2 linked regions of the Gemmatimonas sp. genome follow. Each later gene encodes a partner of the first gene's protein in a complex. Links are inferred from orthologs where the notes say so. Each region holds a gene or a part of one and is shown on either strand. Other genes may lie near its edges. The genes, in order: uvrA and mfd.

Evidence for each region.
Region 2: the proteins of uvrA (region 1) and mfd are in contact, whole or in part, in a crystal structure (PDB 4DFC), measured with the Escherichia coli proteins. The link is inferred for Gemmatimonas sp. from one-to-one orthologs.

Annotation. Positions count from the first base shown.
Region 1 is NZ_JANPLK010000027.1:11,982-26,850, forward strand. What follows is about bases 5,524-8,998. They hold uvrA (excinuclease ABC subunit UvrA), read right to left. Parts: upstream 8,637-8,998; coding sequence 5,724-8,636; downstream 5,524-5,723. Other genes in these bases: RMP10_RS07620 (ABC transporter ATP-binding protein), read left to right, coding at 8,781-8,998. In the rest of the region: RMP10_RS07580 (DUF1611 domain-containing protein), read right to left, coding at 1-639; RMP10_RS07585 (PspA/IM30 family protein), read right to left, coding at 743-1,672; RMP10_RS07590 (YbjN domain-containing protein), read right to left, coding at 1,676-2,080; RMP10_RS07595 (hypothetical protein), read right to left, coding at 2,216-3,163; sdaAA (L-serine ammonia-lyase, iron-sulfur-dependent, subunit alpha), read right to left, coding at 3,156-4,040; sdaAB (L-serine ammonia-lyase, iron-sulfur-dependent subunit beta), read right to left, coding at 4,040-4,708; RMP10_RS07610 (PEP-CTERM sorting domain-containing protein), read right to left, coding at 4,810-5,463; more of RMP10_RS07620, read left to right, coding at 8,999-9,536; RMP10_RS07625 (hypothetical protein), read left to right, coding at 9,529-11,232; RMP10_RS07630 (A/G-specific adenine glycosylase), read left to right, coding at 11,285-12,106; RMP10_RS07635 (DNA/RNA non-specific endonuclease), read right to left, coding at 12,072-14,869. UniProt on the Escherichia coli protein: The UvrABC repair system catalyzes the recognition and processing of DNA lesions. UvrA is an ATPase and a DNA-binding protein. A damage recognition complex composed of 2 UvrA and 2 UvrB subunits scans DNA for abnormalities.
Region 2 is NZ_JANPLK010000068.1:18,055-33,360, forward strand. What follows is about bases 4,599-8,510. They hold mfd (transcription-repair coupling factor), read left to right. Parts: upstream 4,599-4,998; coding sequence 4,999-8,310; downstream 8,311-8,510. Other genes in these bases: RMP10_RS16950 (BatA domain-containing protein), read left to right, coding at 4,599-4,999; RMP10_RS16960 (peptidylprolyl isomerase), read left to right, coding at 8,381-8,510. In the rest of the region: lepA (translation elongation factor 4), read right to left, coding at 1-950; RMP10_RS16940 (hypothetical protein), read right to left, coding at 1,090-1,962; RMP10_RS16945 (DUF58 domain-containing protein), read left to right, coding at 2,102-3,010; more of RMP10_RS16950, read left to right, coding at 3,065-4,598; more of RMP10_RS16960, read left to right, coding at 8,511-9,820; RMP10_RS16965 (peptidylprolyl isomerase), read left to right, coding at 9,869-11,263; 4-hydroxythreonine-4-phosphate dehydrogenase PdxA, read left to right, coding at 11,277-12,173; translational GTPase TypA, read left to right, coding at 12,280-14,112; RMP10_RS16980 (hypothetical protein), read right to left, coding at 14,109-14,690; RMP10_RS16990 (DUF1259 domain-containing protein), read right to left, coding at 14,897-15,306. UniProt on the Escherichia coli protein: Couples transcription and DNA repair by recognizing RNA polymerase (RNAP) stalled at DNA lesions. Mediates ATP-dependent release of RNAP and its truncated transcript from the DNA, and recruitment of nucleotide excision repair machinery to the damaged site.

The sequences.
Region 1 (14,869 bases):
GGCAGCCCCGGCGATGAAATCGGCGACCACGGCATCCACCGCGATGCCGCGCCCTTCCACCAGAATCCCGGTCTGTCCCGTCGCTGCGAAATTCACGCGATGGCCGAGTTGCCGTACGGACGATTGCACTTGGAGCTGCGCCGTCATCTTCCCGATGTTGCAGTCGGTTCCAACCGTGAGCACGATCGTCGCCTCGAGATCGCGAACGCGTCCTGACGCCACGTCGAGCCCCGACGGCGTCCGCCGCAGGTCGCGAATGGTCGCGCCGGAAGCGGCGGCCAGTGCACCGAACTCCCGGTCGTCACCAAGCATGGTGTGCAGGCCGCTCCAGACATCGAGACCGGCGCGCAGTGCGTCGCACACGATGGAGCGCCACGCATCAGGAAACTGCCCGCCCGCCGGTGCGATACCGATCAGCAACGCCGTAGGCTTGTGCGTCATGCCCTCCGCGAGCGTGGCAACGACGGGAATGTTGCCGCCAAAACCGAGCACATCCTGCGCCCTGCGGCCGGCGGTCCCACTGTCGAGAACAGCCGCTACCTCATCCGGCACATACCGGATGCAAGCGTTGGCCGTCTTGGAGCTGAGCGGGCCGAAGCTACCTTCGGCGAGGATCAGAAAGCGACGCGACAGAGCCATGATGCGGAGGGGCGAATACGCCGACGGCGGCCCTTGGAAGGGAGCCGCCGTTGGCGACCGGAAGGGATTCCGGAAATCTACAGCTGAGTCGCGACCCCGTGAATCACGATCTCGGCTGAATACCGCCGAGCCGTTCGATTTCCGCGATCAACTCCGCTTCACCCGTTTTGGCCTGTTCGGCGGCAGCCGCCGCCGCAGCTTGGGCGGCAGCGGCTTGCGCGGCCGCCGCCGCAGCAGCGGCGGCGGTCGCGGCGGCGTCGGGTCCGGCAGCCAACTGAGCCGGCGCGGCGGCGGACGCCGCCTCGGTGGCTCCCGCGGCCAGCTGACGCGAGGCGGCCGGCGCACCGGCACCCAGCATGCCCATGCGCTGCTTGAGCTGCAGCAACTGCTGATCGGCGTTTACGCCGCCCGACGCCCGCTCGAGCTGCTTGAACTCGCCGGCCAGACGATCGCCGCTGAACTCCTCGTCGATCTCCTGCGCCGCCTGCAGCTGCCGTTCGTTGGCCGTGATCTTCTCTTCCATGCGATTGAACGCATCGAAGGCCGAATTGTCGGAAAGACCGGACATCGTTTGCGAGATGCGCGCCTGCGCCTCGGCCCGACGCTGACGGGCGAGCAGCAGATTCTTCTTGCGCTTCGCTTCTTCGATCTTGTCGTTCAGGTCACGGAGGGACTGCTTGAGCTTCTCCGTTTCCATGCGGTGCGTCTCCCACGTGCTGGCGAGCTGCTGGCCGTGCTCGAGATGCTCCTGCCCGCGAAGCAGCGCCTGCTTCGCCAGGTCGTCGCGTCCCTCCTGCACGGCGAGCATGGCGCGACGCTCCCATTCATCGGCCAGCTTGAATTCCGCATCGGCCTGATCCTTCAGGCGCTTCTCATCGGCGATGGACGCGGCAACCTGCTGCTTGGCCTTGGCCAGCTGGTTACGCATGTCGACGATGATCTGATTGAGCATCTTCTCGGGGTTTTCCGCCGAGGAAATGAGCTCATTCAGATTCGACTTGATGAGAGTCGAGAGACGGTCGAAGATACCCATGGTTCAGCGAGCCTCGCGGAAGGCGGCCAGCTCACGAAGATGTGATGTGAGCGAAAGAGTCATGCTCTCGTACGACGCGAGGAATTCCTCGAAATCGAGATGCGCGAGTTCGAGAGCCTCGGTGAGCACGACGTTGTCCTGATCGATGCCGTAGGAGCCGTGCAGCAAGTCGCTGGCATTGAGCTCGAGCAGGCGCCGGTTGAGCGCTGCCTGATCGGCGGCCTCCGCCGGGAGTGGCATCACCTTCACCCGGAGCAACACCACGGGCGGATTGTGCGTGACCACCACATCGAATTCCAGCGCGCCGCTGGGGCGCACGAGCCATAACCCCGGCTCCAGTTCCTGATGGGAGGCGCCGTCTGCACTCAGTCGATCGAGGAATGCCTCGATATCTTCTCGCGTGACCATGTTCGATTCCTTGAGGTTCGGATATCGGTCTGTACGGCGGTGCCCGCCAAATCGTTTCGTCGGGTGTGTCGAATTGTACCGCCGAAGTATGGCCGTCGCATCATCTGAACGGCAGACCGGACGTCGGCGAATGGCTCAGGGACAGCGTCCGCGATAGAGCTTGGCGCCGCGTCCCTCGTTCACGAGCATGAGCCGGCCATCGGTAAGCCAGGTGATGCCCTCGGCATTCCGCTCGCCCGGTGGAACGGCGCAGCGGGCCACCTGAGCACCCGGTCGACCGGTCACCGGGTCGGCGTCGAACACGTACACCGAGCCGTACGTGAGAATCGCGACCAGACGGCGACCATTAGGCATGACGCCAGAAAGCGAGGCGTCGGTGACCCAATCGCGCGACACCGACGTGCCCGGCACGATCGGCAGCGAATCCATCAGGTGAGCCGTCGCGATGGCCTTTCCTGACCACGCCGCGGCCGACACGCGGTACAGCTGCGACGGGCGCAAGCCCCCGCTGTCGTCGGCATTCGGGCGCTTGGTGGCGAACCAGATGCTGGTATCAGGCGCGACCCACATCGCTTCGACATCGCGCGCGCCACCGGGATACACGATGCGCAGTGACGCAGGGGATTCGGTTTCGCTCGCGCTCGTGACCGGCACGGAAACGCGCCATACGCGCACCTCGGCACGCGCAGCATAGTTGTCACCCACGTCACCGATATACACACATGATCCGCTGGCGCACGGACCGATGGCGATCGCTTCCCAGTCGGTATTGTCGGCGCCGCGCACGCGCACAGTGCCCAACGGCACGCCCGCCGAATCATACGCGTACAGTGTGGCCGCGTTGCCGCGGTCATTCTGCGACCAGAACACACCCGGCTCGGTGACACTCGCCACGACGCCAGACGCTTCCGTGAGTCGTGCGTCGCCCAACATGCCCGTGCGCACCAGATCGCGGAGCGACGGCTCTCCCGGCACGGTCCAGCGGTCGCGCTTCGGCTTCTCCGCACTACTGTCGCCCTTGCCACTCGAGCACGCCGACAGCAGCGAGAGCACGAGCAGCAGCGCACGCGCTCGCTCAGGCACCGGCGCGCTTGATCTCGTACAGACGTTCTTTCGCCAAGCGACGACCGGTTGGCGTCGCGGCGAGTCCGCCGCCGGCGGTTTCGCGGTAGCGCACATCCATGTTCGCGCCGATTTCGCCCATCGTGTCAATGACTTCGTCAGCCGGAATGGCGAACTCGATGCCAGCCATGGCCATTTCGATGGCCGCCATCGCAATCGCCGCACCCGTCGCGTTGCGGAACACGCACGGCAGTTCCACGAGTCCGCCGAGCGGGTCACATACCAAACCAAGCGTGCCCTGCTGCGCGAGGGCGGTGGCGTGTCCGACCTGTCGCGGCGAACCACCCAGCATCTCCACGGCTGCTCCTGCAGCCATGCCCGCCGCAGCACCCGTCTCGGCCTGACAACCACCTTCGGCGCCGGACAGCGAGGCGCGTTCGGCCACGACGGCGCCGATCAGTCCGGCGGTCGCCAGCGCATCGATGACGCGTTCGTCGTCGATGCCACGCGCCTTCGCGATGCCGGTGAGCACCGCCGGCAGAACACCGGCACCACCGGCAGTGGGTGCCGCGACAATCACACCCATCGCGGCGTTCACTTCCTGCACCGCAATGGCGCGCGCGAGCACGTCGCGGAACGGGGTGTTGGCCAGGGGACCATCGGGACCGGTGCGCAGCTTGGCGGCATCACCACCGACCAGCCCCGAGGACGACTTGAGATCACCGATCATGCCGCGGTCGACCGCTTCGCGCATCACCACCAGCGCGCGCCGCAGCGCATCGCGGATGCTCTCCACCGTGCGCCCTTGATCTTTCGCTTCCGCCTCGAGGGCGACCTGCGAGAGCGTGACCCCGCGCGCCTCTGCGTCACGAATGGCATCAGCCAGTGCTCGATACATCAGGCACTCACCTTGTCGAGACGGAACGCCCACTTGACCCAGCCTAGCGCACGGATGGCATCACGCACCGACTCATCGGGCTGCTCGTCGACCTCGATCACCATGAAGGCATCCCCGCCGCGCTCTTTTCTCGAGAGCTTGAGCGTGGCAATGTTGCAGTTCGCGTCGGCGAGAATGCCGGCGATACGGGCCACAGATCCTTTCACATCCTCGGCCACGAGGACGATAGTGTGCAGGTTGCCGGGAATCTCTACCGGATAGCCATCGATCTCGGTGACCATGATGCGTCCGGCGCCAAGTGAAGCGCCGACCATCTGCGCCGTGCGGTCGCCGCGGTCGAGCGTGATGCGCACGGTGTTGGGGTGCGCGTCATCACCGAGCGACGTTTTCTCGAATGCATAGGCGAGTCCTTCGCGCTCCATGATGTCGAGCGCCGTACGCAAGCGTTCGTCGTCGGGGCGAAAGCCCATGAGGCCGCCCACGATCGCCTTGTCGGTGCCGTGCCCTTCGCCGGTTCGGGCGAAAGACCCGTGCAATTCGATGTGCGCCTTTTCGGGCGTGCCGCCAACCAGACACCGGGCGAGCAGCCCCAGGCGGCAGGCACCGGCCGTGTGTGAACTGCTCGGCCCGACCATGACAGGACCGATGATATCGAGGAGAGAGACCATCTGTGGAATGTACTTGCCGTCGGTGCCGTACAACAGAAAGCAGGCGCCCGGCGATACTCGCCGGACGCCTGCTTTTTTGCCGTGCGTCTTACAGCGCGCGATTACGCGTTGTTGCGACGACGGCGTGCCATCATGCCGAGACCGGCAAGGCCCGACGCCATGAGGATGTACGTGCTGGGCTCCGGGACGACCGTGGATACGTTCGCGATCTCAAAGCGCAGGTCGTTGTAGTCGAAGTCTGCGATCGGCACGATGGTAGCCGAGCGGTCCTCGAAGCTGAAGGCTGTCGTGAATGTTCCTCCGCCTGATGCTGCCAAGCCGGAGCCGGCCGAAACAGCCATGTGGAGCGCGTTGTCAGGATTCCGCGATGCGGGGCCGCTGAAGAACCTGTAGTTGGTAAAGTTCGGCCCTACGCCCTGCGTGGTGTTGGTTAAACGAAAGAACACGTTTTGCCCTGAGGAGACGTTCCCGATCTGGATCTGCGTGCCGGGAGCCGAGGCGCCTGCACCGTTATTGGTGAACAGATCTGTCCACGTACCGCCTGCGCTAAAACTGCCGATAGCGCCGATCTGGTAGGCCAAAGTGCTGCGATCTGCGGCCTCGGAGCCAACAAAGCGCACCGTGACAATGCTATTGTTTCCGAGGAAATCAACGGCCGTGGGGACCTGCGCGCTCACGCTCGCCGCGCTACCGGCGACAAACAGCGTCGCGGCGGCAAGACGGTGCAATGAACGAACGAGGGATGTGAGTTGCATTTGGATTGCTCTCTCGGTTGGAAGTGACTGCTCGACTGCAGTGCGTAATCGCGACGTCAACCACACTAGAGCAATAGGCGTGCCCCATCCACCATATCGTGAAACGTTGTCCTGCCCGCTTGACTCGGTGACATATCGCACGGTGATCGCACGCGTTCGTGTCACACTCGGCGCCGACAATTCTTCGCAAGAAGTTTCAGGTACAGCTATTCGCAAACTGCGATGCAGCCTCGTGACTGCTGGTGCAACGCCGCCAGCGCTTACTCAGCAGTGCTTGACAGCATCGGCGCCAGATACCGACCCGTGTGACTCTCTTTCACACGGGCGACCTCTTCCGGCGTGCCCTGAGCCACAATCGTACCGCCGCGCACGCCACCTTCTGGTCCCAGATCGACGATCCAATCGGCGGTCTTGATCACATCGAGATTGTGCTCGATCACCAACACCGTGTTTCCGCGTTCGACCAGCTTATGCAGCACACCCAGCAGCACGCGCACGTCTTCGAAATGCAGACCGGTAGTCGGCTCGTCGAGGATGTACAGCGTGCGTCCGGTATCACGCTTGGACAGCTCCGTGGCCAGCTTCACGCGCTGTGCTTCTCCACCGGACAGCGTGGTCGCGCTCTGTCCAAGGTGGATGTACCCCAGGCCAACGTCGCGGAGTGTTTCGAGCTTCTGCAGGATCCGCGGCTGATTTTCGAACACCGTGCACGCCTCCTCGACCGTGAGATCGAGAATCTCGGCGATGCTGCGCCCTCGGAAGTGCACTTCCATGGTCTCGCGATTGAAGCGTTTGCCTTTGCAGACATCGCAGGGCACAAACACATCGGGGAGGAAGTGCATTTCGATCTTCACCAGTCCGTCGCCCTGACAGCTTTCGCAGCGCCCGCCCTTCACGTTGAACGAGAAGCGACCGGGTCCGTAGCCGCGAATTTTTGATTCGGGCAGTTCAGCGAAGAGTTCACGCACCGGCGTGAAGATGCCGGTATAGGTGGCCGGATTCGAACGTGGCGTGCGACCGATCGGGCTTTGGTCGATGTCGATGATCTTGTCGAGATGCTCCAAGCCCGTAATGCGCGTGTGTGCACCCGGCAGCACGCGCGCCCGGAAGAAGTGACGCGACAGCGTGCGCTGCAGAATATCGGTGACGAGCGTGGACTTGCCCGACCCGGACACGCCGGTGACCGCGACGAACAGACCCAGCGGGAACTCCGCGGTGACATCGCGCAGGTTGTGCTCGCGCGCCCCCTGCACGGTGAGCATACGCGCCACATCGCGCGGCCGGCGCTGCAGCGGCACTTCGATGCGGCGCGTGCCGCGCAGGTACTGCCCCGTGATCGATGCCGGTGTATCGATCACGTCCTGCACCGATCCCGCGGCGATCACTTCGCCGCCGTGCTTGCCGGCGCCGGGACCGAGATCGATCAGGTAATCGGCATCACGGATCGTTTCCTCGTCGTGTTCGACGACGATGACCGTGTTGCCGAGATCGCGCAGCTGCTTGAGGGTGGAGAGCAAACGGCCGTTGTCGCGCTGATGCAAGCCGATGCTGGGCTCGTCGAGGATGTACAGCACGCCGACGAGGCGCGACCCGATCTGCGTGGCAAGCCGGATGCGCTGTGCTTCTCCGCCCGACAGCGACTCGGCGCTGCGATTGAGTGTGAGATAGTCGAGACCAACATCCACCAGAAAGCGCAGCCGCTCGCGGACTTCCTTGAGAATCGGACCGGCAATACCGGGATCGAGTCCCGGATGCCCGGCGCTGCGCACGGGCACGGTTTCGAAGAACGCCAGCGAATCGACCACACTGCGTTCGACGACCTGTCCGATATTCAGACCGTGCACCGTCACGGCCAGTGACTGCGGGCGCAGCCGTCGGCCTTCGCAGGCCGGGCACGGTCCGGCCACCATGAATGACTCGAGATCGAGGCGCACGCCGTCAGAGCTGCTCTCGTCATAGCGACGCTGCACATGCGCGACGATGCCTTCCCATGTGCTCTCCGCAGCCGTCTTCGCCGCGGTCTTCGCAGCCGTCTTGGCGGCTGCACCCTTCACCGCCTTCTTGACCGCCTTGCGCGCGCGCGGCGGCGCGTCACCGACACCGTGCAATAGCTGCTGACGCACCTTGGCCGGAATCTGTCCCCACGGCTTGTTGAGGTCGAAGCCCAACTGCTTGGCAAGTCCGGGGAGAATCACCTTCCGCATGTATCCGTCGGGCTCTCCCCAGGGGAGTACGACGCCCTCGAGAATCGAGATGCTCGGATCGCCCAGAATGAGATCTTCGCTCACCGTGCGCGTGGTGCCGAGCCCGCTGCACATCTCGCAGGCGCCGAACGGCGAGTTGAACGAGAAGTGACGCGGCTCGAGTTCCGGCATGGAGATGCCGCAGGCGGCGCAGCCGTAGCGCTCCGAGAACATCTCGGTGACCGGCTCCGATCCATCGTAGCGCACGACTTCGGCGAGACCTTCGGCCAGTCGCAGGGCCGTTTCCACCGAGTCGGTGATGCGACCACGATCTTCGGTGCGCACAACCAGGCGATCGACCACCACCGACACGGAGTGATTCAGACGCCGGTTCAGCTTTGGCGGATCAGCGAGCTCGATGAGTTCACCGTCCACGACCGCGCGCACGAAGCCCTGCTTGCGCGCACTTTCGAAGAGATCCTTGAACTCGCCCTTTCGCTCTTGCACTAGCGGCGCGCGGATTTCGAGGCGCGTGCCTTCGGGCCAAGCCAGCACCATTTCGGCGATCTGCGTCGGGCTCTGCCGCTGTACGGCGCGACCGCAGTTCGGGCAATGCGGCGTGCCGGTGCGCGCGTAGAGCAGGCGCAGATAGTCGTACACTTCGGTGACCGTGCCCACGGTTGAACGCGGGTTGTGACCGGCCGATTTCTGCTCGATCGAAATAGCCGGCGACAGGCCCTCGATGGCGTCGACATCGGGCTTTTCCATCAGCCCCAGGAACTGCCTCGCGTATGCCGAGAGTGACTCGACGTAGCGTCGCTGCCCTTCGGCATAGATCGTATCGAAGGCAAGCGACGACTTCCCCGAGCCGGACAGGCCGGTCACGACCGTCAACTTGTCGCGTGGGATCGTGACGCTGATGTTGCGGAGATTGTGCTCGCGGGCACCACGCACCACGAGGGCATCGGACGGACGGACCGGTTCGGGCATAGTCGTTGAAGGTGCGGGGACCGCACGGGCAAGACAACCCCGGCCGCGTGCGAATCAGGGCCAGTGCCGAAACGCTCCCCCGGTCCGGAACGCGCATTGGCGCGAAGAAGTTGCGTCGGGGTGCCGCTTGGTCGTCCTGCGGGCATGATCGAGATCAGTTCGCTCTGCAAGCGCTACGGGTCGTTCACGGCCGTGCGCTCCCTGGATTTGGTGGTGCCTTCCGGCGAGCTGTTCGGGTTTCTGGGACCGAACGGCGCGGGCAAGACGACCACCATGCGCATGATCGCCGGCATCCTGCAGCCGACGGCCGGCTCGGTCCGGATCGCCGGACACGACTTGCGGGTCGACCCGCTGTCGGCGAAAAAGGCGCTGGGATTCATTCCCGACCGGCCGTTCATCTACGAAAAGCTCACCGGCATCGAGTTCCTGCGATTCAGCGCGGGCCTGTACGGCGAGCAAGGCCCGGACGTCGAGAAGCGCGGCCAGGAGTTGCTGGCGCTGTTCGACCTCGAGGCGTGGCGTGACGAGCTGGTGGAGAGCTACAGCCACGGCATGCGTCAGAAGCTGATCATCGCCAGCGCGTTCGTGCACCGACCGGCCGTGATCGTCGTGGACGAACCGATGGTCGGACTCGACCCGAAATCATCCAAGATTCTGAAGGACCTGTTTCGCGAATACACCCGCCGTGGACACACGGTCATGATGTCCACCCACACCCTGGAAATCGCCGAGGGAATGTGTGATCGCATCGGGATCATGCAGCGTGGCGACCTGGTGGCGTGCGGCACGATGGACGAGCTGCGGCGAACGTCGGGCGATGACGACGCGCTCGAAGACATCTTTCTGCGCCTCACCGGCGATCATGTGGCGCGCGAGCTGATGGAGGTGCTGGATGCCTGAGGCGGCCGCGCTGCCCAGGACCACGGCGTGGCAACTGCTGGCGCCCAAATGGCAGATGGCGCGACACCGCATGCGGCGCCACGAGAAGGGCGACATTCGCCGCCTGCTGGTGGTAGCCACGTTGGGCGCGCTCTTCTGGCTGGCCGCGTTCGCGATTTCCCTCAAGCTGCTGCGCTACTTCCGCAGCGCCGAGGACATCGGCGCACTGCTGGCCGCGAAGCTGCTGTCGATGATTCTGTTGTCCTTCGGCTCGATTCTCTTGCTGTCGAACACGATCGCGGCACTCTCGAACTTCTTTCTCGCCCGTGATCTCGATCAACTCGCGGCCGCGCCGATTCGCGCCGGGGCGTTGTATCGCGCGCGCTTGCTGGAAACGGCGCTCCACTCGAGCTGGATGGTGGCGCTGCTGTTGATTCCGCTCGTGGCCGCGTACGGCGTCGCCTACAAGGCGAACGCGTCGTTCGTGCTCTTCGCGATCGCCGTGCTCGTGCCGTTCCTGATGATCCCCGCCGCCGCGGGATCAACCGTCACACTGCTATTGGTGAACGTGTTCCCGGCGCGTCGCACGCGCGACCTGCTCAGTGTGATCACGGCGATGGCTGTGTGCGGACTGGTGCTGATGTTCCGCGCCGCCCGTCCCGAGCAGCTGGCGCGCCCTGAGGGCTTTCAAAACTTCGTGCAGTTCATTGCCGCGCTGGAAACGCCGTCGTCGCCGTGGCTGCCAAGTGAGTGGGTGGCCGAATCCATCGTGAAGTTCCTCGATGGCCGCAGTGTGTGGTCGCCCATGCTGCGCCTGTGGGGCGTCGCGACACTGCTGATTGTAGTGGGCCAGCTGCTGCACGGTCGCGGATGGCATCGCGCGTACAGCATGGCGCAGGAAGGGGCGAATTCGCGCGCCAAGCAACGGATCGGGCGTCCGTTGCTTGACCGGATGCTGTCGTTCCTCGGCACTACGCGGCGAGAGCTCGTACTGAAGGAACTGCGCGTGTTCATGCGTGACAGCACGCAATGGTCACAGCTGGTCATGCTCGCCGTATTGCTGGTGGTGTACGTCGCGAATGTGAGATACCTGCCGCTGTCGGGTGCCGGCATGACCGAATTGCTGCGCAACGTGATCCCGTTCCTGAATCTCGCCTTGGCCGGCTTCGTCCTCGCGTCGATCGCGGCCCGGTTCGTCTTTCCGAGTGTCAGTCTCGAAGGACGCGCGCTCTGGCTCCTGCGTTCGAGCCCCCTGCGCATGTCAGATCTGCTCTGGGCGAAGTTCTGGGTGGGCGCGGTGCCGCTGCTGATGCTGGCCCTGGTGCTGGTCGGATGCACGAACCTGATGCTCGGCGTCCGGACCTTCGTGCACATCGTGTCGCTGACGGCGATCACCGCGCTGGTGTTTCCGCTCACGGCATTGGCACTGAGCTACGGCACGTTCTATCCGCAGTTCGACACCGAAAACGCGGCGCAGATCCCGACGTCCTTCGGCGGACTGCTGTTCATGATGACGGCGATCGTGCTGATCGGTGCCGTGGCGTATCTCACCGGTCGTCCGGCCGCGCGATTCGTGGTGGCCGAGCACTTCGGCTGGGCACAAACGCCGACGGATATGCTGCTGCCGTTCGCCGTCGCGGCCACGGCTTGCATCGTGGCGACGGCGGCGCCGCTGATGATGGCACGGCGGCGGCTGGACGCCACTGAACGGGCGTAGCCTCGCGGCCCTCTTTGTTCTTTGAGGGGTCCAGCCACTAGGTTCTTGCCCGATGGCTACACGACACCCTGCTCCGAACGGCCCAACGATCGCGCCCAATGCGGCCACGGCCTTTCGCCGTCGCCTGCACGCCTGGTTCAAGCAGCACTCGCGCGACCTACCTTGGCGGCAGACGCGGGATCCCTACCGCATTCTGGTCTCGGAGCTGATGCTTCAGCAGACGCAGGTATCACGGGTCATCGATTTCTATCGTCGCTTTCTCGACCGGTTTCCCGATCTGTATTCGCTCGCGGATGCGCGACCGAAGAAGGTCATGGAGGCGTGGGAAGGGCTGGGGTATTACGCCCGCGCCCGGAACCTGCACGCCCTGGCGAAGCATGTCACGACCGAGCAGGACGGCGTGATTCCGAGCGAACCGCTTGCACTGCGCGAGTTGCCGGGCGTCGGTGCCTACACCGCCGGCGCGGTCGCCTCGTTCGCGTACGAGAAGCGTGCGGCATTGGTGGACACGAACGTGGCCCGCGTGCTGCACCGCGTGTTCGCGCCGCACCTCCATCCGAAATCCGGTCCGGGGCTGAAGCAGCTGTGGCTCATCGCCGAGCAGCTGTTGCCGCGCACGGGCAAGACCACGTGGACGCACAATCAAGCGCTGATGGAGTTGGGCGCGCTGGTGTGCACGGCGCGGGTGCCACGTTGCGGCATGTGCCCGGTGAAGGCGGGCTGCGCGACCTATCCGATACTGCAGGCGGCCGAACGCGAGGTGCTCAACGCGACTGCGCCGCTTACCCTGAAGGGCAAGCGGCGCAGTGTTGGTGCAAAGAAACCTGCAGTGACGCCGACTACGAAATCGACAGGGAGCGGATCACGCGGTTGAGCATGGTGCGGATCGGCGCGACCTGCAGCTCCGTGAGACCGCGGCTGCGCACGAGCGCGTCGAGCTCGTTGATCAGCGCTTCGAGCTGATTCATCGCCGCGGTTTCGTTGCCACGGCGAATCGAATTGGCGGCCGCATTGAGCTTCGCATTCAGCGAGTTCAACACGCCCTTGTTTACTCGGCCGGTGCCGCCGAGCGCATCGACCATGCTGGCCGTGGCGTCAAGCGCCTGCGCTGGTGAGAGCACCGTCGCGGTGGTCGTCACCGTGTCGGCGAGCCCGCGAATGTCGGTCGCGATCAGACGCACCGTGAACACGCCTGACGTGGTGTACACATGCGACGTGTTCACGCCAATGGCCGTCGCGCCGTCGCCAAAGCTCCAGGCGTAGGTGAGCGCGTCTCCGTCGGGGTCGGTGGACGCCGACGCCGACATGGCCACGGATTCGTCTTCGATGGAGTTGAACGGGCCGTCCACCGCCGCGACCGGCGGCTTGGTGTTGCTCTCGAACGCGATCTCGAGGTCGTTGCGCAGGAGGCTGAGCAGATCGTAGCCACTCAGCGCCTCGACGGAATCGACTGTGGTCTTGTACGTCGCCCACGGGACGTTGCGAATACCCGCCACGTTTGGCATGACCACGGCCACGATCTCGGCGGCGTCGAGCGACGTGACATTGGCGATGCCCTGATTGCGCGGCAGGATCACCGCGACCTTCCAGACGTACTCGGGGATCACGATCTTGCCTTCGTTCTTGACCGTGCCCTTGTTGCCGGCCACGCCGGTCACGATGAACACTTCCTTGTTGCTGCTCTGCGCGCGTGCGCCGAGCTCGTTCTCCAGCGCTGCCCACGGACCCTGATTATTGTCGGCGGCCTGCGGCACGATGTTGCTGAAGTAGAAGGTGCGCGCGTTGTCGAGCGAGCCGGTGGTACGGTCGAACGAGCGCGCCAGGTGGCCGCGATCGATGCCATAGCCGGCAATGGCGCCGGCGCCGGTGTAGTCGGCCGTGGTGTAGCGCGGGTAGTCGGCCGGCAACGCCGGATCGTACGTGAAGCAATCGCAGCGGTCGAACGAACCGATGTGCGTCGCCTCGAGATTGTACGCGACCCAGTTCGGTGTGTTGCGTGACTTGCTGTAGGACACGGTGAACTGCGGGCGGTCGATGATGAAGTCATCGGCTGGCGTGCCGTCGACCGGCGTGCCGAACTCGGTGTTGTTGCCGTAGGCGGCGGTGTTGCCCGCCGTCGCCACGTCGATGGGCAGCGTGTACGTACCGCTCGAGAGTCCGTCGGCCGTGGTGGCGCGAAGCACCGCGTTGCCGACGGCGAGGCCGGTGATCACTCCGTTCGCATCGATGCTGGCGATGGCGGGGGTATCGCTGCTCCACGTGATGGCGCCGGGAACGGCGACGCCAAGTCGCGACGCACTCGCGAAGATCTGATCCTGGAAGCCGACCGGGAGTGCCGGGTCGGCCGGGACACGACCAGAAAAGGTGAAGGCCGTGCGCAGCACACCGGGGGTGCGTCCGTTGCAGCCACCGAAGTTCTCCAGGGCAACGCTCCACGTATTGGCGAGTGAGCGCTGCAACGAGTTGCCGACACCGGGTGCCGGATCTTCCTTGGCGATGAGGTCGATGGACGGGATACCGGCCGCCGGTCCGTCGGTGGCCGTGAAGGCACCTTCGTACGACAGGAATTCCACCACGGTGCCCTGCGCATTCACGAGGGCAACACCATCGGGGGCGCCGTTCTGAATGCCGTCGGTCGGATACTCGAAGTACAGTACGCCACGACCGGTGCAGGTGGATGCCACGACGCCGCTTAGCAAGCGCGTGTTGTAGACCGTGCCGCCGTTGCCGTTGTACAGCAGCAGCTGCCAGCCGGTAAGGTTGGTTCCAGCCGGCGCTTCGATCTCGATCGCTTCGCCGACGTCGGTACCGGCATTGTCGTAGTGGATTTCACTGATGCGCACGGACGGCAATGACGCCGCTTCGGTCACGGTCATCGTGGCCGTGCCGGCGACGCCGTTGGCCGCAATGGCGGTGATGGTCGTGGTGCCGATGTCGAGCGCCGTGGCCACGCCGGTCGTGCTGACGCTGGCGACCAGCGGCGCGCTCGTGGTCCACGTGATCGTGGGGTTAGCCACGACGAGATTATTGGCGTCGGTCGCGACAACGGTGAACGCACGCGTGCCCGCGATCGGGACGGACGCGGTCGTCGGCGTCACCACGATCGTTGCGATCGGGCCAACGACGGGACCGGCCCCGCAGAGCACCGGGGTGGTCGCCCCGTTCCGAGGCGCGGCAGCGCCCGTGGTGAAGTCGACGGCGTTGTTCCGCGTCCACGCACAGCCGCTGGCGGCGCGGAGCGCGGCGGTGGTGTTCGAGAGGGCGGCGGTATTGTCGCTCGCTGGGCAGCTGGAGACACCATAGCCGACGCGATCCACGACTTCGGCGCCATCAGGACATCCGCCTGACTGCACGGCCGTGGTTGAGGAAAGAATGACCTTGCCGCCGCCGCCGCCCATCTGAATGGTGCCCGTCGCGTTCGGCGTGGGCAGATTCACGCTTCCGCCAGCGCCCTGAGATTGCTGCACGAGGTAGAAGCCGCCGGCCGGGATCGTACCCGTCAGCGCGGTCGCCTGCCACGTCGTTCCAGTGAGCGCTGAATACTGCACACTCCATCCCGCGACGCTTACCGGGGACGTGCCGGTGTTGTGCAACTCGATGAAATCGTTTCGGTACACCGATCCTGAGTTACCACCGC
Region 2 (15,306 bases), on another replicon or contig:
TCGAGCGCATCACGCAGCGTTTCGTACTGCGTGGTGTCGGTCGGATAGATACCGGCGAAGACGAACGACTTCACTTCCTGATAGCCGGGCAGCGCCTCGGCGGCGCGATTGTCCTGATCGAAAATCGTGTCGCCCGCGCGCGTCTCGCGCACCGAGCGCACGGCGGCGAGCACGTAGCCCACTTCGCCGGCGTGCAGCACGTCGGTGGGCACCTGGCGCAGTTGCAGGTAACCCACTTCGGCCACCTCGTACACGTTGTCCGACGCACCGAAGGTGATCTTGGTGCCCTTTCGCATGGCGCCGTCGACGACGCGAATGCTGGGAATGGCGCCGCGATACTTGTCGTAGTACGAGTCGAAGATCAGCGCGCGCAACGGACCGTTCACGTCGCCCGACGGAGCCGGAACGCGTCGCACGATCTCTTCGAGCAGCTCCGGCACACCGGTGCCTTCCTTGCCGCTCACCTGCAGCACGTCTTCCGGTCGGCAGCCGATCAGGTCGACCACTTCCTGGCGACGGCGCTCCGGCTCGGCTCCTGGCAAGTCGATCTTGTTGAGCACCGGAATGATCTCGAGCCCGGCGTCCATCGCGAGGAACAGGTTCGACAGCGTCTGCGCCTGAATGCCCTGCGACGCATCGACCACCAGAATCGCGCCTTCGCAGGCCGCCAGCGACCGCGAGACTTCATACGTGAAGTCGACGTGGCCCGGCGTGTCGATCAGGTTGAGCTCGTAGTTCTGCCCGTCGCCGGCTTTATAGCTCATGCGCACGGCATTGAGCTTGATCGTGATGCCGCGTTCGCGCTCGAGGTCGAGCGTGTCGAGCACCTGAGACTTCATTTCGCGCTTCTGTAACGTGCCGGTTTTCTCGATCAGGCGGTCCGCGAGGGTGGACTTGCCGTGATCGATATGGGCAACGATGCAGAAGTTGCGGATGTGACTGAGTTCCAACGGAATGCCTTGCTAGAAGGGGCGATGCGTAAGCAGCCTTTCAAGATAATCGATTCGACCCGCAATCTGGTGCCCAGAGACGAAAACGGCGGCCGTCCCGAGGGGGCGGCCGCCGCGTAACGACTTGACGTTGGTGCGCTTACTTCGCTGGCGGGGGGGTCGCCGGCGCGCCGACGGCCGCCTGGCCGGCCCGTTGAGCAGCCGTGGGAGGCGCCGGCGGCGGCGGGTAGTATACGAGTCGGCCGCGCTCGACCGCCGCTACAGAACCGCCCTTGAGCGTAAACGGGGCACCATTGATGTAACCCATCGGCAGCATGCCCGTCTGCTGGTACACGTCGGCCGTCCTGACGACGGGATCCAGCGTGGAGAGTTCGAGGCCACCATTGATGCTCGTCGTGTAGCGCGACACGACCACCGGCCCGTTCCCGAACGCGAAGGCACCGCTGACGACCGGCACCGGCGAGATCTCGCTGGGCTGGCTGATCACGGCATCAAATGGGACGCCCGCCGCGTAGATCGTCTTCGCGAGAATCTCCACCATCTGCTGCTCGCTGGTGGCGAGGGTGTCCATCAGCAGGTCGTGTCCCCAGCTGCCGCCGGCCCGAAAGGCCGCCAGCTCCGGCTTCACGCTCGAGGCGATGGCGACGATCAGCGGAGACTCGCCGTAATTCAGCAGGTGCAACGCCTCGTCACCCAGTAGACGACGGGGCTTGACGGTTCGGCCCGCCCTCAGCTTGCCCGCGTCGTCCGGCTTGGCCGGCGAGAGGATCTGAATCGGCAGCGCCGATCCCTTGGTGCGGGTCACGGCGAACACGGTGACGTACGCGTCCTTGTTGACCGACAGCGACAATCCAGGCCAGTTCGCCAGCGACGTCACCGCCGTCACCCCGGTCACGGCAATCTGCGGCGTGGTCCCAACTGGGGACGGCTTCGGCGCCGTACCCTGCGCCGCGAGGGTTCCACTGACCGTCAACGAGGCGACGGCCGTGAGCAATGCACACGATCTGGTCATGTTCAGCCCCCTAGTAGGGAGGAAATTATTCGTCAATCCTCAACCAATGTTGGGGTCTCGGCCGTAATTGTCAAACGATTAGTAGTTGCCGTCGGATGCCCGCCCCATACAGGCGGGCACCGCACTATCCTTCTCGCACATGTCCCAGCCACGCGCCGATCAGCTCGACCCCACAGTCCTGGCGGCCCTCGGCCACCTGGAGCTCGTCGCCCGTTGGGTCGTCGACGGCTTCGTGACGGGTATGCACCGTTCGCCTCGCAAGGGTTTCAGTGTCGAGTTCGCCGAGCATCGGCCGTATATGCCGGGCGACGATCTGCGTTATCTGGACTGGCGGATCGCCGGCCGCGCCGATCGCTGGGTGGTCAAGCAGTTCGAAGAAGAGACCAACGCCCGGGCCATGCTCGTACTCGACGTGAGCGCGTCCATGCAGTGGACCAGCGACCCGGCCCGGCTCACCAAGCTGGCGTACGCCGAACGGCTGGCCGCTGCGGTGGCGTTGTTGCTATTGCGGCAACGTGATGCCGTCGGACTCGTCCGATTCGACGCCACGCTCCGTGACGTCGTGCCGCCGCGCTCGCAACGCACGCAGTGGCGCCGGCTGATGGCCGCGTTCTCGGAACCGGGCGGTGGCACCAGCTCTGACGTGGCGGGGGCGTTACTGCAGGCCGGCCGTTTGGTGCGTCGCCCGGGATTCGTCGTGCTCTTGTCCGACCTGCTCGCCGATCCCGAGCCGGTGGCCGATGCCGCGCGCACACTGCGGGCGCGAGGTCACGAAGTGCTGGTGTTGCATGTGATGGACCCCGCCGAACGCGACTTCCCCGATTCCGGTGAGGCGCGCTATCGCGATCCGGAATCGAAGATCGAAGTGCCGGCCTCTCCGTCCGACGTGCGCACGACGTACCAAGCCACGGTGCAGGAGGCGCTCGCAGAGTGGCGCGCTGCCCTCGGTCGGGCCGGCGCGCGGTACGCGGTCGCGATGACCGACGAGCCGTTCGGCCGACCGCTGCGCCATCTGGTCGGCGTGAACGGTCGCGGCGCGATGATCTGAACGACCTCCTCCGTGATGTTTCCGATTCTGTCGTAGTCCTCTCGCAGCCTCTCGATGGCGTTTCTCGCTCCGATGTTTCTGACGCTGGCCACCTTGGTCGGCGTGCCGTTGCTCGTGCATCTGTTGCGTCGAAAGGTCGGTCGCACGGTGGATTTCCCCGCCGTGCGCTACCTCACGCGCATGGAACAGGAACACAGCCGCGATCTCAAGTTGCGGCATCGGTTGTTGCTGCTGCTACGCGTGCTCGCCGTCTTGGCATTGGCACTGGCCGCCGCACGCCCCATCGCCAAACTCGCGGGGCTTGGTCATGCCCCCGTGAGTCTCGCCATTGTGCTCGACAATTCCATGAGCACCGGCATCATCGGCAACGAGCGCTCGGTCTTCGACAGCTTGCGGTCCGATGTGCGCGGACTGCTGTCGGATCTCTCGAACGACGATCGCGCCTGGATCGTGACCGCCGATGGACGCGTGATCGGAGGGAGCGCCGCGTCGCTGATGGAGTCGCTGAACGGGCTCGCGCCCTTGGGCGGACGTGGCGATCTGGCGGCCGCGACGCGCCGAGCCGTGGGACTCGCGCGCAGCGGGAATCCCCGTGCGCCGGTGGTGGCCATCGTGAGTGATGGACAGCGCAACGCCTTCGCCACCGACAGTGTGATCGACGCCGGCGCCGTGCCGGTCGTGGTCCTGGCCCACGGTACGGGTTCGGTGCGCAATCGCGCCGTCTTGGCGGCGCGGGCTGAGCCGGCACGATGGACGCCGTCGGGCACGGTGAACTTCGCCGTCAGTGCGCCCGATTCGTCCGAGTGGCGGGTGCTGCTGGACGGGCGCACGGTGGCACGCGGCGCGGTGGCCAGTGCGCCCGTGGCCGCGCCGGTGCGTCTCACACAGCGGCTCGCGAGCAACAGTACCGGGTGGGTGCGCGGCAAAGTGGAGCTCGACGCCGACGCGTTGCGGGCCGACGACGCGCGGTGGTTCGCGGTGCGCGTGGCCCCGCCGCCCATGGTGGCCGTGCGCAGCGAAGGCGGCCCGTTTCTCTCGGCCGCCCTCTCCACGCTGGTGGAAGAAAAACGTCTCGAGCGCGGAGCCGAAGGCGCGGCGCGCAGTGTGACCGTGTCGGGCGCCGATGCGGCCGGCGTGCGCTTGCCCGTGCTGCTCACGGCGCCGCTCGACCCCGTGCGCATCGGCGAAGCGAATCGCACGCTCACCCGGCTTGGTATTCCGTGGCGGTTCGGCGCCATCGCGCGCAATCTCGTGTTGGCCCGCGCCGCCAGTAGCGATGGCGCACCGCTCGATACCGCGGCGGCATCGGTGAGCGTCTTCGAAGGCACACCGGTGCGTCTGCGCTATCCGCTCGTGTATTCACCGGGCGGCAACAACGGCGGCGCTGGCGCTGGCACTGGTGCCGGTGCGCCGGCGATGCCCGATACGTTGGCCACCGCCGGTGGATCGGCCTGGGCCGTGGCCGGCGAAGGCTATGTGCTCATCGGCTCGCCGCTCGAGCCCGACGCCACGGAACTGCCGTTGCGTGCGGCCTTCGTGCCCTGGGTGCTCGAAGCGCTCTCGCGTCGCCTCGGTGAAGACGGTCGGCTCATTGAAGCGGTGCCGGGCGAGCACATCGCAGGGTTGCGCGGTGTGACCGGCCTCGAAGGCCCCGACGGAAAAGTGGTGGGCACCAATAGCGACCGTCTCACCGTTCCCAATGTGGCAGGGGTGTATTACCTGCGTCGTCAGTCCGCGCGCATCGGCGCGTTGGTCGTGAATCCGGAGCCAGAGGAGTCGGACGTGGTTGGGATGGGGCAGGGAGCAGCGGATAGCGCGGTGGCCGAGATGCGCACCCACATTGCCGGACGGGATGTCACGCCGGCCACTAGCGTGAGCGCGTGGCGCACCCTGGTGTTTGACCGCGCCGCTGGGCATGGCCTGCTGCTGCCGCTGGTGGCGCTGGCGCTCGCCGCGTTGCTGGCCGAATCCTGGTTGGCGAGACACTGATGGGCCTTCCCAGACTGCTCGATGCGATCGAGGCCCTGCCGGCATTCGCACGAGTGCACAAGGCGATTCCGGGCCCCGGTCAGAGTCTGCGCGTTGGCGGCCTGGCCGGCTCGGCCGACGCCGTGTTTGTGGCCGCCCTCGCTCGCGCGCTGCCGCAGCGACTGGTTGTCGTCATCACCGACCAAGTGGGCGACGCCGAACGCTGGTTGGCCGACTTACAGTCGCTGGTGGACGACATCCCCGTCGCGCTCTACCCGCCGCGCGAAGGGTTTGGCGAGGTCGAACCGCACGCCGAAGTCGCTGGCGAACGCGTGGAGACGCTCGAGAAGCTTGGACGCAGCGGGGTGCGCCTGTTGCTCACGACGGCGCGCGCCGTACTCGAACAGACCGCGCTGCCGCGAGCCTTGGCCGGTGCGCGGCTAGAGTTGCGTAAAGGCGATGTGCGTCGGCTGGAAGATCTCACGGCGCATCTCGAATCCATCGGATTCGAACGCGTGCCGATGGTGGAAGATGTCGCCCAGTTCTCCGTGCGCGGCGGCATCATCGACATCTACTCGTTCGGCATGGCCGAGCCGGTGCGCCTCGAGTTTTGGGGCGATGACATCGTTGAGTTGCGTCACATCGATCTCAACACGCAGCGCAGCACGCGCGATGCCGAACTCGCCCTGATCCTGCCGGTCGACGGCCGCGTTCGGGAAGACGAGGGAGAGGTCGAACGCGTGTCGCTGCCGTCGTTGTGGCCACCCGACGCCGTCGTCATCATGCCCGCTGGCACGTCGGTGTTGCCCGAGCTGGTGCGCACGTGGGATGAAGCCGCGCACCATCTCGAGCTGGCGCGTCGTCGCGGCGAAGAGTGGGTGCGTCGCGAACGGTTGTTCGTGCCGCCGCCGGAGATGGCGAGTACGCTGGCCCGCTTCGGCACCATTCGCATCGCACCGCCGCCGCAGCGGGCGGTCAGTGCCTCGTCGGCCGACCTTCAGCCGCAAGGGCCTGAGCCCGATGTGGTGTTCGCGACGCGTCCGCCCGAGTCGATCTCGCGTGACCTGCGTGTGCTGCGCAAGCTGCAGCGTGACGGGTTGCCCACGGTCATCCTGTGCGACAACGCCGGACAGGTGGAGCGTCTCGACGAACTGCTCGGCGAAGACGGCCCGCTGTCGGCGGCGCTCGCCATCGGCGTGCTCGGCGGCGGGTTCATCATTCCGAACGTCGTGCGCGTGCTCACCGATCACGAGATTTTCCGTCGTGATCGCCGGCTGCGTCGGACGCGCAAGTACACCACCGGTGCTCCGCTCGATACGATTGGGGCGCTCAAGCCAGGTGACTACGTCGTGCATCTCGAGCACGGCATCGGCATCTATCGCGGCATCGAAAAGATCTTCGTGCGCGAAAGCACGATCGAAGCGGCGGTCATCGAGTACGAAGGCGGCGATCGACTGAACGTGCCGCTGTATCGCATCGATCAGATCGAGCGATACCGCAGTGCCAGCGACGTGTCGGACGACGCACCGGCGCCGCGGCTGCACAAGCTGGGCGGCAATCGCTGGAAGCAGCAGCGCGAGAAGACGCGCATGGCGATTCTCGAGATGACGCAGGAACTGCTTGATCTCTATGCCCGTCGCAAGGTCGCCACGCGCCCCACGCATGGCGTGGATACGGCGTGGCAGCGGCAGCTCGAGAGTTCGTTCCTGTTCGAAGACACGCCCGATCAGCGCAAAGCCACCGAAGATGTGAAGCGCGACCTCGAGAGCGATCGCCCGATGGATCGCTTGCTCGTGGGCGACGTGGGCTACGGCAAAACCGAGATCGCCATTCGCGCCGCGTTCAAGGCGGTGCAGGGTGGCCGTCAGGTGGCCGTGCTGGTGCCCACCACCATTCTGGCCGAACAGCACGCCCGCAGCTTCGGCGATCGATTGGCCGATTTTCCGGTGACCGTGGAAGTCATGAGCCGCTTCCAGACCGCCAAGGAACAGGCGGTCGTGGTAGAGAAGCTCAAGAAGAAACAGATCGATATCGTGATCGGGACGCATCGTTTGCTCAGCCCCGATGTCGAGTTCGCGGACCTCGGACTGATCGTCGTCGACGAAGAGCACCGCTTTGGTGTGAAGCACAAGGAACGGCTCAAGCAACTCAAGCTACAGACCGACGTGCTCACGCTCACGGCCACGCCGATTCCGCGCACCCTGCACCAGAGCTTGGCGGGACTGCGCGATCTCACGCTCATGCAGACGCCGCCGCGCGATCGTTCGCCGGTGCTCACGTTTGTGGAGCCCTTCGACGACGCGCTGATCGAAGAGGCGATCTCGCGCGAGCTCGACCGCGGCGGGCAGGTGTTCTTCGTACACAATCGCATCGAGACCATCGAAGCGATCGCCGATCACCTGCGTCGTATCGTGCCGCGCGCCAAGGTGGCGGTGGGACACGGGCAGATGAAGGAGCGCGAACTCGAAAACGTGATGCGCCAGTTCGTCGATCACGAAGTGGACATCCTGGTGTCCACGCTCATCGTGGAAAGCGGGCTCGACGTGCCGAACGCCAACACGATGTTCGTGAACCGGGCCGATCATCTGGGGTTGGCCCAGCTCTATCAGCTCCGGGGGCGTGTCGGTCGGTCGCACCGTCGGGCGTATTGTTACCTGCTGGTACCCGATCGGGTAGACGAAGACGCCGAGCGCCGCTTGGCCGTGCTCGAGCACCATACCGAACTCGGCGCCGGCTATCGGATAGCCCTCAAGGACCTCGAGCTGCGTGGCGCGGGTAATCTGTTGGGGTCGGAGCAATCCGGCTTCGTGCATTCCGTTGGCTTCGATCTGTATCTGCGGCTGCTCGACGAAACCGTGCGTCAGCTGTCGGAAACCGGGGGCCAGAAGGCGTGGATCCCGGCCGACGTATCGCTCGATTTTCCGAGTTTTCTGCCCGACGACTACATCACGTCGCAGGAAGCCAAGCTCGATGTGTACCGCCGGCTTACGGCGTTACGCGAGCCCAAGGACATCGAGGCGCTCCAAAGTGAGGTTCGCGACCGGTTCGGTCCGATGCCCACGGCAGCCCACGCGCTCTTCGCGAGTGCCATGCTCCGGGTGCTTGGGGCGGCCCTCGGTGTGGAGGGGGTGCTTGTGCGGGCATCTGAAGCCCGTGTTAGTTTCAGGGCTGACGCAGTTCCTCGCCTGAAGGGTCTGTCAGCGGCTTTCCACGGTGTCCAGTTCCAAGTGGACGTCAAACGGACCCAGCCGCTGGCGCTCAAGTTGACCCGGTTAGGCGGGGCGGAAATGCTCGAGGGCCTGGTGCGCGCGCTGCGTGCCCTCGCTCCCTGATGGCAACCGACTGGATGCCGTTGGGGTCTCACCAACACTTCTCTTCACTCCGGTGCCGGAGTTCGACCTGATGAAATCGTATCGTTTGTCCGTGCTCGCTGCCGTCGCGTTCGCCGTTGCCTGTGGTGCCGCGTCCAATCCGGACGTCGCGGCCTCGGCCGGTGACCAACAGCTCTCCGTGACGCGCCTGGCGGACATCCTGGGCACTTCGCAGGCCCCGCTCGAAAAGGACGTTGCCCGTTCCATCGCCGAGCTCTGGGTGAATTACCAGCTCGTGGGTGTGGCGGCCGCCAAGGGCGACTCGCTCGCCGACAAGAAGACCATGGACGAGGCGCTGTGGTCGAATATCGACAACATCCGCGTCAAGAAGTTCTACGACAATGTCTCGAAGGGCTGGGATACACTCACCCCGGGCCCGGACGAGCAGCGGTACATGAATGGCGAGGCGATGGCCGCGCGTCATATCCTGGTCAAGGTTGAAGCCAACGCGACGCCGGAGCAGAAGGCCGCCGCGCAGAAGAAGGCAGAGGGCATCCGTGCCGAAGCCACTCCGGCCAACTTCGCCAAGCTGGCCGCGAAGAGCGACGAGCCTGGTGCTGGCGAGCGTGGTGGTGACCTTGGCCTGTTCGGCAAAGGCATGATGGTGCCCGAGTTCGAGAAGTGCGTCATGGCCATCAAGCCGGGCGAGATCTCGCCGGTGTGCGCGACGTCGTTTGGCTTCCACGTGATCTACCGCTCGCCGTATGCCGACGTCGCCGCGAAGTTCGCGCCGATCGCCAAGCAGCGGAACGTGCAGATCGCCGAGAGCACCTATCTGGCGAAGGTCGAGTCGTCGAATGGCGTCGAGCTGACGTCGGGCGTCGCCGTGAAGGCCAAGGCCATCGCGCGCAACCCGCTCGGCTACGGCAAGGACAACGGCAAGCTCGCCACGTACAAGAGCGGCGAACTCACGGCGTCGGAATTCGCCAACTGGGTGGCGGCCTACCCGCCGAACTCGCAGATCCGTCCGCAGCTCCTGAACGCGCCGGATTCGCTGGTCGAGAAGTTCGTGCGCCAGATCGTGCGGAACGAGCTCGTGCTGCACCAGGCCGACAGCGCCAAGGCGACGCTCGATACCGCCGAACTGTCGAACCTGTATTTGAATTTCAAGAACGCCGTGACGCAGACGTGGAGCTCACTCAACGTCGAGCCGTCGAAGCTCGCCGACAGCGCGAAGGCCGGTGGCGACAAGGCGAAGATCGCCGCCGCGCGCATCGAGTCGTTCTTCGACAAGCTGATCAAGAACGAAGTGCCGTTCGTGGACGTGCCGTACCCGGTCGCCCATGCGCTGCAGAAGAAGTTCGCGTTCGCGATCAACGATGCGGGTCTCGACAAAGTTGTCGAAAAGGCCAAGACGGTGCGTGCCACGTCGGATTCGCTGAAGGCCGGCAAGGGCGCCCCGGGCGTTCCGGCTCCGGGCGGTGCTCCGGCCCCGATGCCGATGCCGACGCCTGACACGACCAAGAAGTAAGCCCGTTTTTCAACGAACCCCTGGTCATCCGACCGGGTACTATACGGAATGATGCCCAGACTGCTTTCTCTGCTGACCGGCGCCGCGATCATCGCGGCGCCGTTGTCGGTTACGCTGGCGCAGGACGCGCCGAAGCCGGCGCCCAAGGCGGCCGCCACCGATACGGTGCAACCCAAGGGATTGCCGGTCGACGGCATCGCGGCCGTGGTTGGTGATCAGGTGGTGCTCGTGTCCGAGGTACTGGCCGCGGTCAACTCGGCCCGCTCGGCGGGGGCCAAGGTGAACTCGGCGCAGGATCTCGTGAAGCTGGAGCAGGAAATTCTGCAGCAGCTGGTGGAAGCCGAGCTGCTCGTGCAGAAGGCGAAGGAGATGAAGGTCGAGGCGAACGAGGCCGAGCTTCAGCGATCCATCGATGACAACGAGAAGCAGATCCGTTCGCAGTTCAAGACGGAAGCCGAGTTCAAGGCGGCGCTCAAGGAAGCCGGTTTCGGGACGGTCGACGAGTGGCGCAAGCTGCAGAACGATCAGCTCAAGCGTCGCAACCTGCAGCAGGAAGCAGTCAGCAAGTTGAAGCGGGACGGCAAGATGACGGCGATCAATGTGACGGAAGCCGAGATCACCGAGGCGTTCGAGTCGAATCGCACGAAGTTGCCGCGCAAGGAAGCGCGCGTGGGCGTGCGTCAGGTCGTGATCGCGACCAAGCCGTCTGAGGAGTCGAAGAAGAAGGCGCGCGCGAAGATCGATTCGATCCGCGTCGAGCTCGACAAACACCCGGAAGACTTCGAGAACATCGCCAAGAAGGAGTCGATGGACGGCACGAAGGAGCTCGGTGGTGACCTCGGCTGGAATCGTCGTGGTCGGATGGTGCCCGAGTTCGATCGCATGATGTTCGCGCTCAATCCGGGCATCATCAGCCCCGTGGTGGAAACGGGGTTCGGCTATCACATCATCCGCGTGGATCGCGTACAGCCCGCCGAAGTGAAGGCGCGCCACATCCTCATCCGTCCGCAGCTCGATACGGCCGATGAACGTCGGGCGAAGGCGCTGGCCGACAGCATTGCCGCGGCGTGGCGTGCCGGCGGCAGCTTCGACTCACTGAGCGTGAAGTTTCACGACGCGGCGGGTGGCGAAGACAAGTCGATTCCGGAGTATCCGCGTAGCGAACTCCCCGAGCCGTATCGCAACGCGCTCGAAGGAAAGAAGCTGGGCGACATCATCGATCCGTTCCCGATGCCCGATCCGTCGGCCGGCGTCAACAAGTTTATTGTGGCGCAGGTGACGTTCCTCGATGAGGCTGGCGAGTTCACGCTCAAGGAAGTGCGCGAGCGCTTGCGTTCGCAGCTCTCGGAAGAGCGCAGCATGCGTCGCCTCATCGACACGCTGAAGAAGCAGACTTATGTGTCGGTGCGCTATGATCCGTCGAAGCAGACGGTGACGCCGTAAGGCGGCGACGTTGATGCGCCTCGCGCTCACCCTCGGCGATCCCCGTGGCATCGGTCCGGAGATCGCCGCCAAGGCGCTCAGTGACCCGCGGATCGCGGCGCTGGGCGCTTCGTGGTATGTGATCGGCCCGACGGGCACACCGGTGCCGGTGCAGGAATCCATCGGCGTCTGGGCGCCTACTGGCCACGCCGCCGACGACATTGCACTGGCCGGGCGTTTGGCCGGGCTCGCGGTGGAGCGCGCCGCCCGCATGGCGCTGGCGGGTGAGGTGAGCGGCATCGTGACTGCCCCCCTCGACAAGGCGGCGCTGCAGGCGGGTGGGTTCGACTTTCCCGGCCACACCGAGATGTTGGCCGAGCTGGCCGGCGTGCCCGCCACCATGATGCTGGCGTCGGACACGCTGCGGGTGGTGCTGGCCACCACGCACATCGCCCTGCGTGACGTGCCGTCGGCGGTCACCCGCGAGGCGCTGTTGCAGGCCGCCTACGCCACCCGCGAGGGGCTGCGAAAGGACTTCGGGGTCGCCGAGCCCCGACTGGCTCTCTGTGCCCTCAATCCGCACGCGGGCGACAGCGGTCGGTTCGGGCACGAAGACGATGACCTGCTGGCTCCTGTGGCTCGGGAAGCGGGCATGGCTGGGCCTTACCCGGCCGACACGGTATTCGTGCGCGCCATGCGCGGCGAATTCGACGCCGTGATCGCGCCGTATCACGATGTCGGCATGACGGCGATCAAGGTGGCGAGCTTCGGCAGCGCGGTGAACGTCACGCTGGGGCTGCCGTTCGTGCGCACCAGCCCGGATCATGGCACGGCGCTGGATATTGCGGGGCAGGGGGTGGCCAGCGCCGAGAGCCTGGTGGCGGCCATGCAACTGGCAGTGGGGATGGTGGAGCGACGGCGCGCCGGCTGAGCGCTGCGCGCGGATCACGAGGCGCGGATCGCGAGGCGCCGTCACACGTCCGTTACCGAGTCCCCCCATTGTCTCTAAGTGTATGGCCCCATTAACTTTTAAGGCTATGCAGATTCGTAACGTCGCCATCATCGCGCACGTCGACCACGGGAAGACCACCCTCGTCGACAAGATGCTCCGCCAGGCTGGAGCCTTCCGCGAAAATCAGGTCGTAGAAGAACGCGTGATGGATTCCAATCCGCTTGAAAAAGAGCGCGGAATCACCATTCTCGCCAAGAATACGTCGATCCGTTGGAACGACACGAAGATCAACATCGTCGACACGCCGGGCCACGCCGATTTCGGTGGCGAAGTGGAGCGCATTCTGCGCATGGTCGAAGGCGTACTGCTCGTCGTGGACGCGTTCGACGGTCCGATGCCGCAGACGCGGTTCGTGCTCCGCAAGGCGCTCGAACTCGGTCGCACCCCGATCATCGTCATCAACAAGATCGATCGCCCCGGCGCCGATCCGTTGCGTGTGCATGATGAAGTGCTGTCGCTGTTCATCGAACTCGAAGCGACGGAAGAGCAGCTGAACGCGCCGGTAGTGTACGCCAGCGCGAAGCAGGGGCTCGCCACGATGGACATGGATGTCACGCCGGTCGATCTGCAGCCGCTGTATCAGACGATCGTCGACACCGTGCCGCCGCCGCCGTCAGACAGCGAAGGCACGTTCCAGATGCTCGTGTCCACCATCGAGTATTCGGCGTACCTCGGCCGCATGGCGATCGGACGCGTGGAGCGTGGTATCGTGCACCTCGGCGATTCGGTCACGCTGCTGCCGTTCGAAAGCGACAAGCCGATTCAGCGTGGTCGCGTGTCCAAGCTGTACGGCTACGAAGGCCTCGAGCGCGTGGAAATCCAGGAAGCCTCGGCGGGCGAAATCGTGTTGCTTGCCGGCTTCGAAGATGTCGACATCGGCAGCACACTTACTGATCCCGACCATCAGGAGCCGCTCCCCGGCATCAGCGTGGAGTCGCCCACGATCAGCGTCGACTTCGTGGTGAACAATTCGCCGTTCGCGGGCAAGGACGGCAAGTTCGTCACGTCGCGTCAGCTGCGTGAGCGCCTGTACAAGGAGCTCGAGCGCAACGTGGCGCTCCGCGTCGAAGACAGCGATTCCACCGATGCGTGGAGCGTGTCCGGTCGCGGTGAATTGCACCTCTCCATCCTCATGGAGACCATGCGTCGCGAAGGCTTCGAATTTCAGGTGTCGCGTCCGAAGGTGATTCTGCGCACGGACGAGAAGGGCCAGAAACTCGAGCCGTTCGAAGAATTGGCGATTGACGTGCCCGAGGAATACCTCGGCACCGTCATCGAGAAGCTCGGACCCCGCAAGGCCGAGATGATCGAGATGAAGAACCCGGGGCAGGGGCTGGTGCGCCTGCTGTATCGCGTGCCGGCGCGTGGACTGTTCGGCTACCGCAGCGAGTTCCTCACGGACACGCGCGGCACCGGCATCATGCACCACCGCTTCCTCGAGTATGGGGCGTGGGCGGGCCCGCTGTCGGGCCGTTCGCGCGGTGTGCTCGTGTCGATGGAAAACGGCACGATCATCGCGTTTGCGCTGTTCAGCTTACAGGAGCGCTCCACCCTCTTCGTGACGCCGGGCGACGCGGTGTACGAAGGCATGCTGATCGGTGAGAACTCCCGTCCGGGCGACATGGACGTGAACCCGACGAAGGAAAAGAAGCTCTCGAACATCCGCACCAAGTCGACCGACGAAAACATCACCCTCGAGCCGCCCCGGGAGATCACCCTCGAAACCGCGCTCGAGTATATCGAAGACGACGAGCTCATCGAGATCACCCCGCTCAACATCCGACTCCGCAAGCGTCTCCTCTCCACGAGCGACCGCAAGCGGACCAACCGCGAGACGAAGCGGGAACGGACGGCCTAAGAACGGGCTGCGCGCTCGGCTCGGCGTGAACGGTTCGTCACCGGACCGTTCCGCCGAGGTTCGACGGTGGTTCGACCAATTTTCTGGTAGGGCGCGCACACTTTCGGGTTGCGCCGCGGCGAGCGTCTGCCGATACTCCCGTTCACGCCGTCTCGAAAACCTCGTTGCCGTTCGGCCATCCGCAGAACGTGCGCGCGGAACACCATCACCACTCGAAGGAGAATCGTCCCATGTTGGAGCAGTTCGGGTCGTCGTCGCTGGACGCGCTCGAAGAGCAGTTGCCGTCCTCGGTTTTTGCGCTGGCTGCCGACGATGAAGATTTCGACGACGAAGGTCTCGACGACGATCTCGACGACGATGAGGATGAGGATGATGACGTCGATTTCGATGATGATGACGACGACGACGATGAGGACGATGATGACGACGACCTCGATGATGATGACGAGGACGACGACGACGATGAAGACGATCCGGACTACGACGTCGACGGGTTCGACGAAGACGATCCGGACGCGTGACGGAAAAGGGCGGGCGATACTCCTACGGGGTGTCGCTCGTTTACCTTTCGGCCGCACTTGCCCCGAGTGGTTCGGCGGGGTACATTATGCGGCTCTGGCGGAGATGGTGAACTCTCCTTCGGGCCTTTAGCTCAGGTGGTTAGAGCGCACGCCTGATAAGCGTGAGGTCGTAGGTTCAACTCCTACAAGGCCCACTACAAACAACGGCGGCGGCATCGGATCTCTCGATGCCGCCGCCGTTTTGTAGTGTAAGGCGCGGCTGCCTACTTTGTCGGCCGCGCCGTGAGGTCGAGCGCGGCGCGCAGTCCCTTGGCCAGTGTAGTCGCATTCGCATTGGCCCAGAAATGCATGAAGAACAGCCGCGGAGACTCGTCGAGCATGTGGCTGTGCAACGCGGTCACTTCGATGCCGTGTTCGCGTAACGCCCGCATGACGGGATTCACCTCCGCTGCGGTCATCACGAAGTCGCCCGTGATCGCGGCCTTTCCGCCGCCGGTGGGCTGGAAGTTCATCACCGTCGCCACGCCCATCGCCGGCGGCACCTCCATGCCGTGCGCCATGATCCGTTCGGCCCGTGCCGCATTCACTTGATACACGCCGCCGTTCACCCGTCCCGCGACGCCGAGCATTCGCGCGATGGCGGCGGTGTCCAGCTCGAACGCAGCCTGGGGGG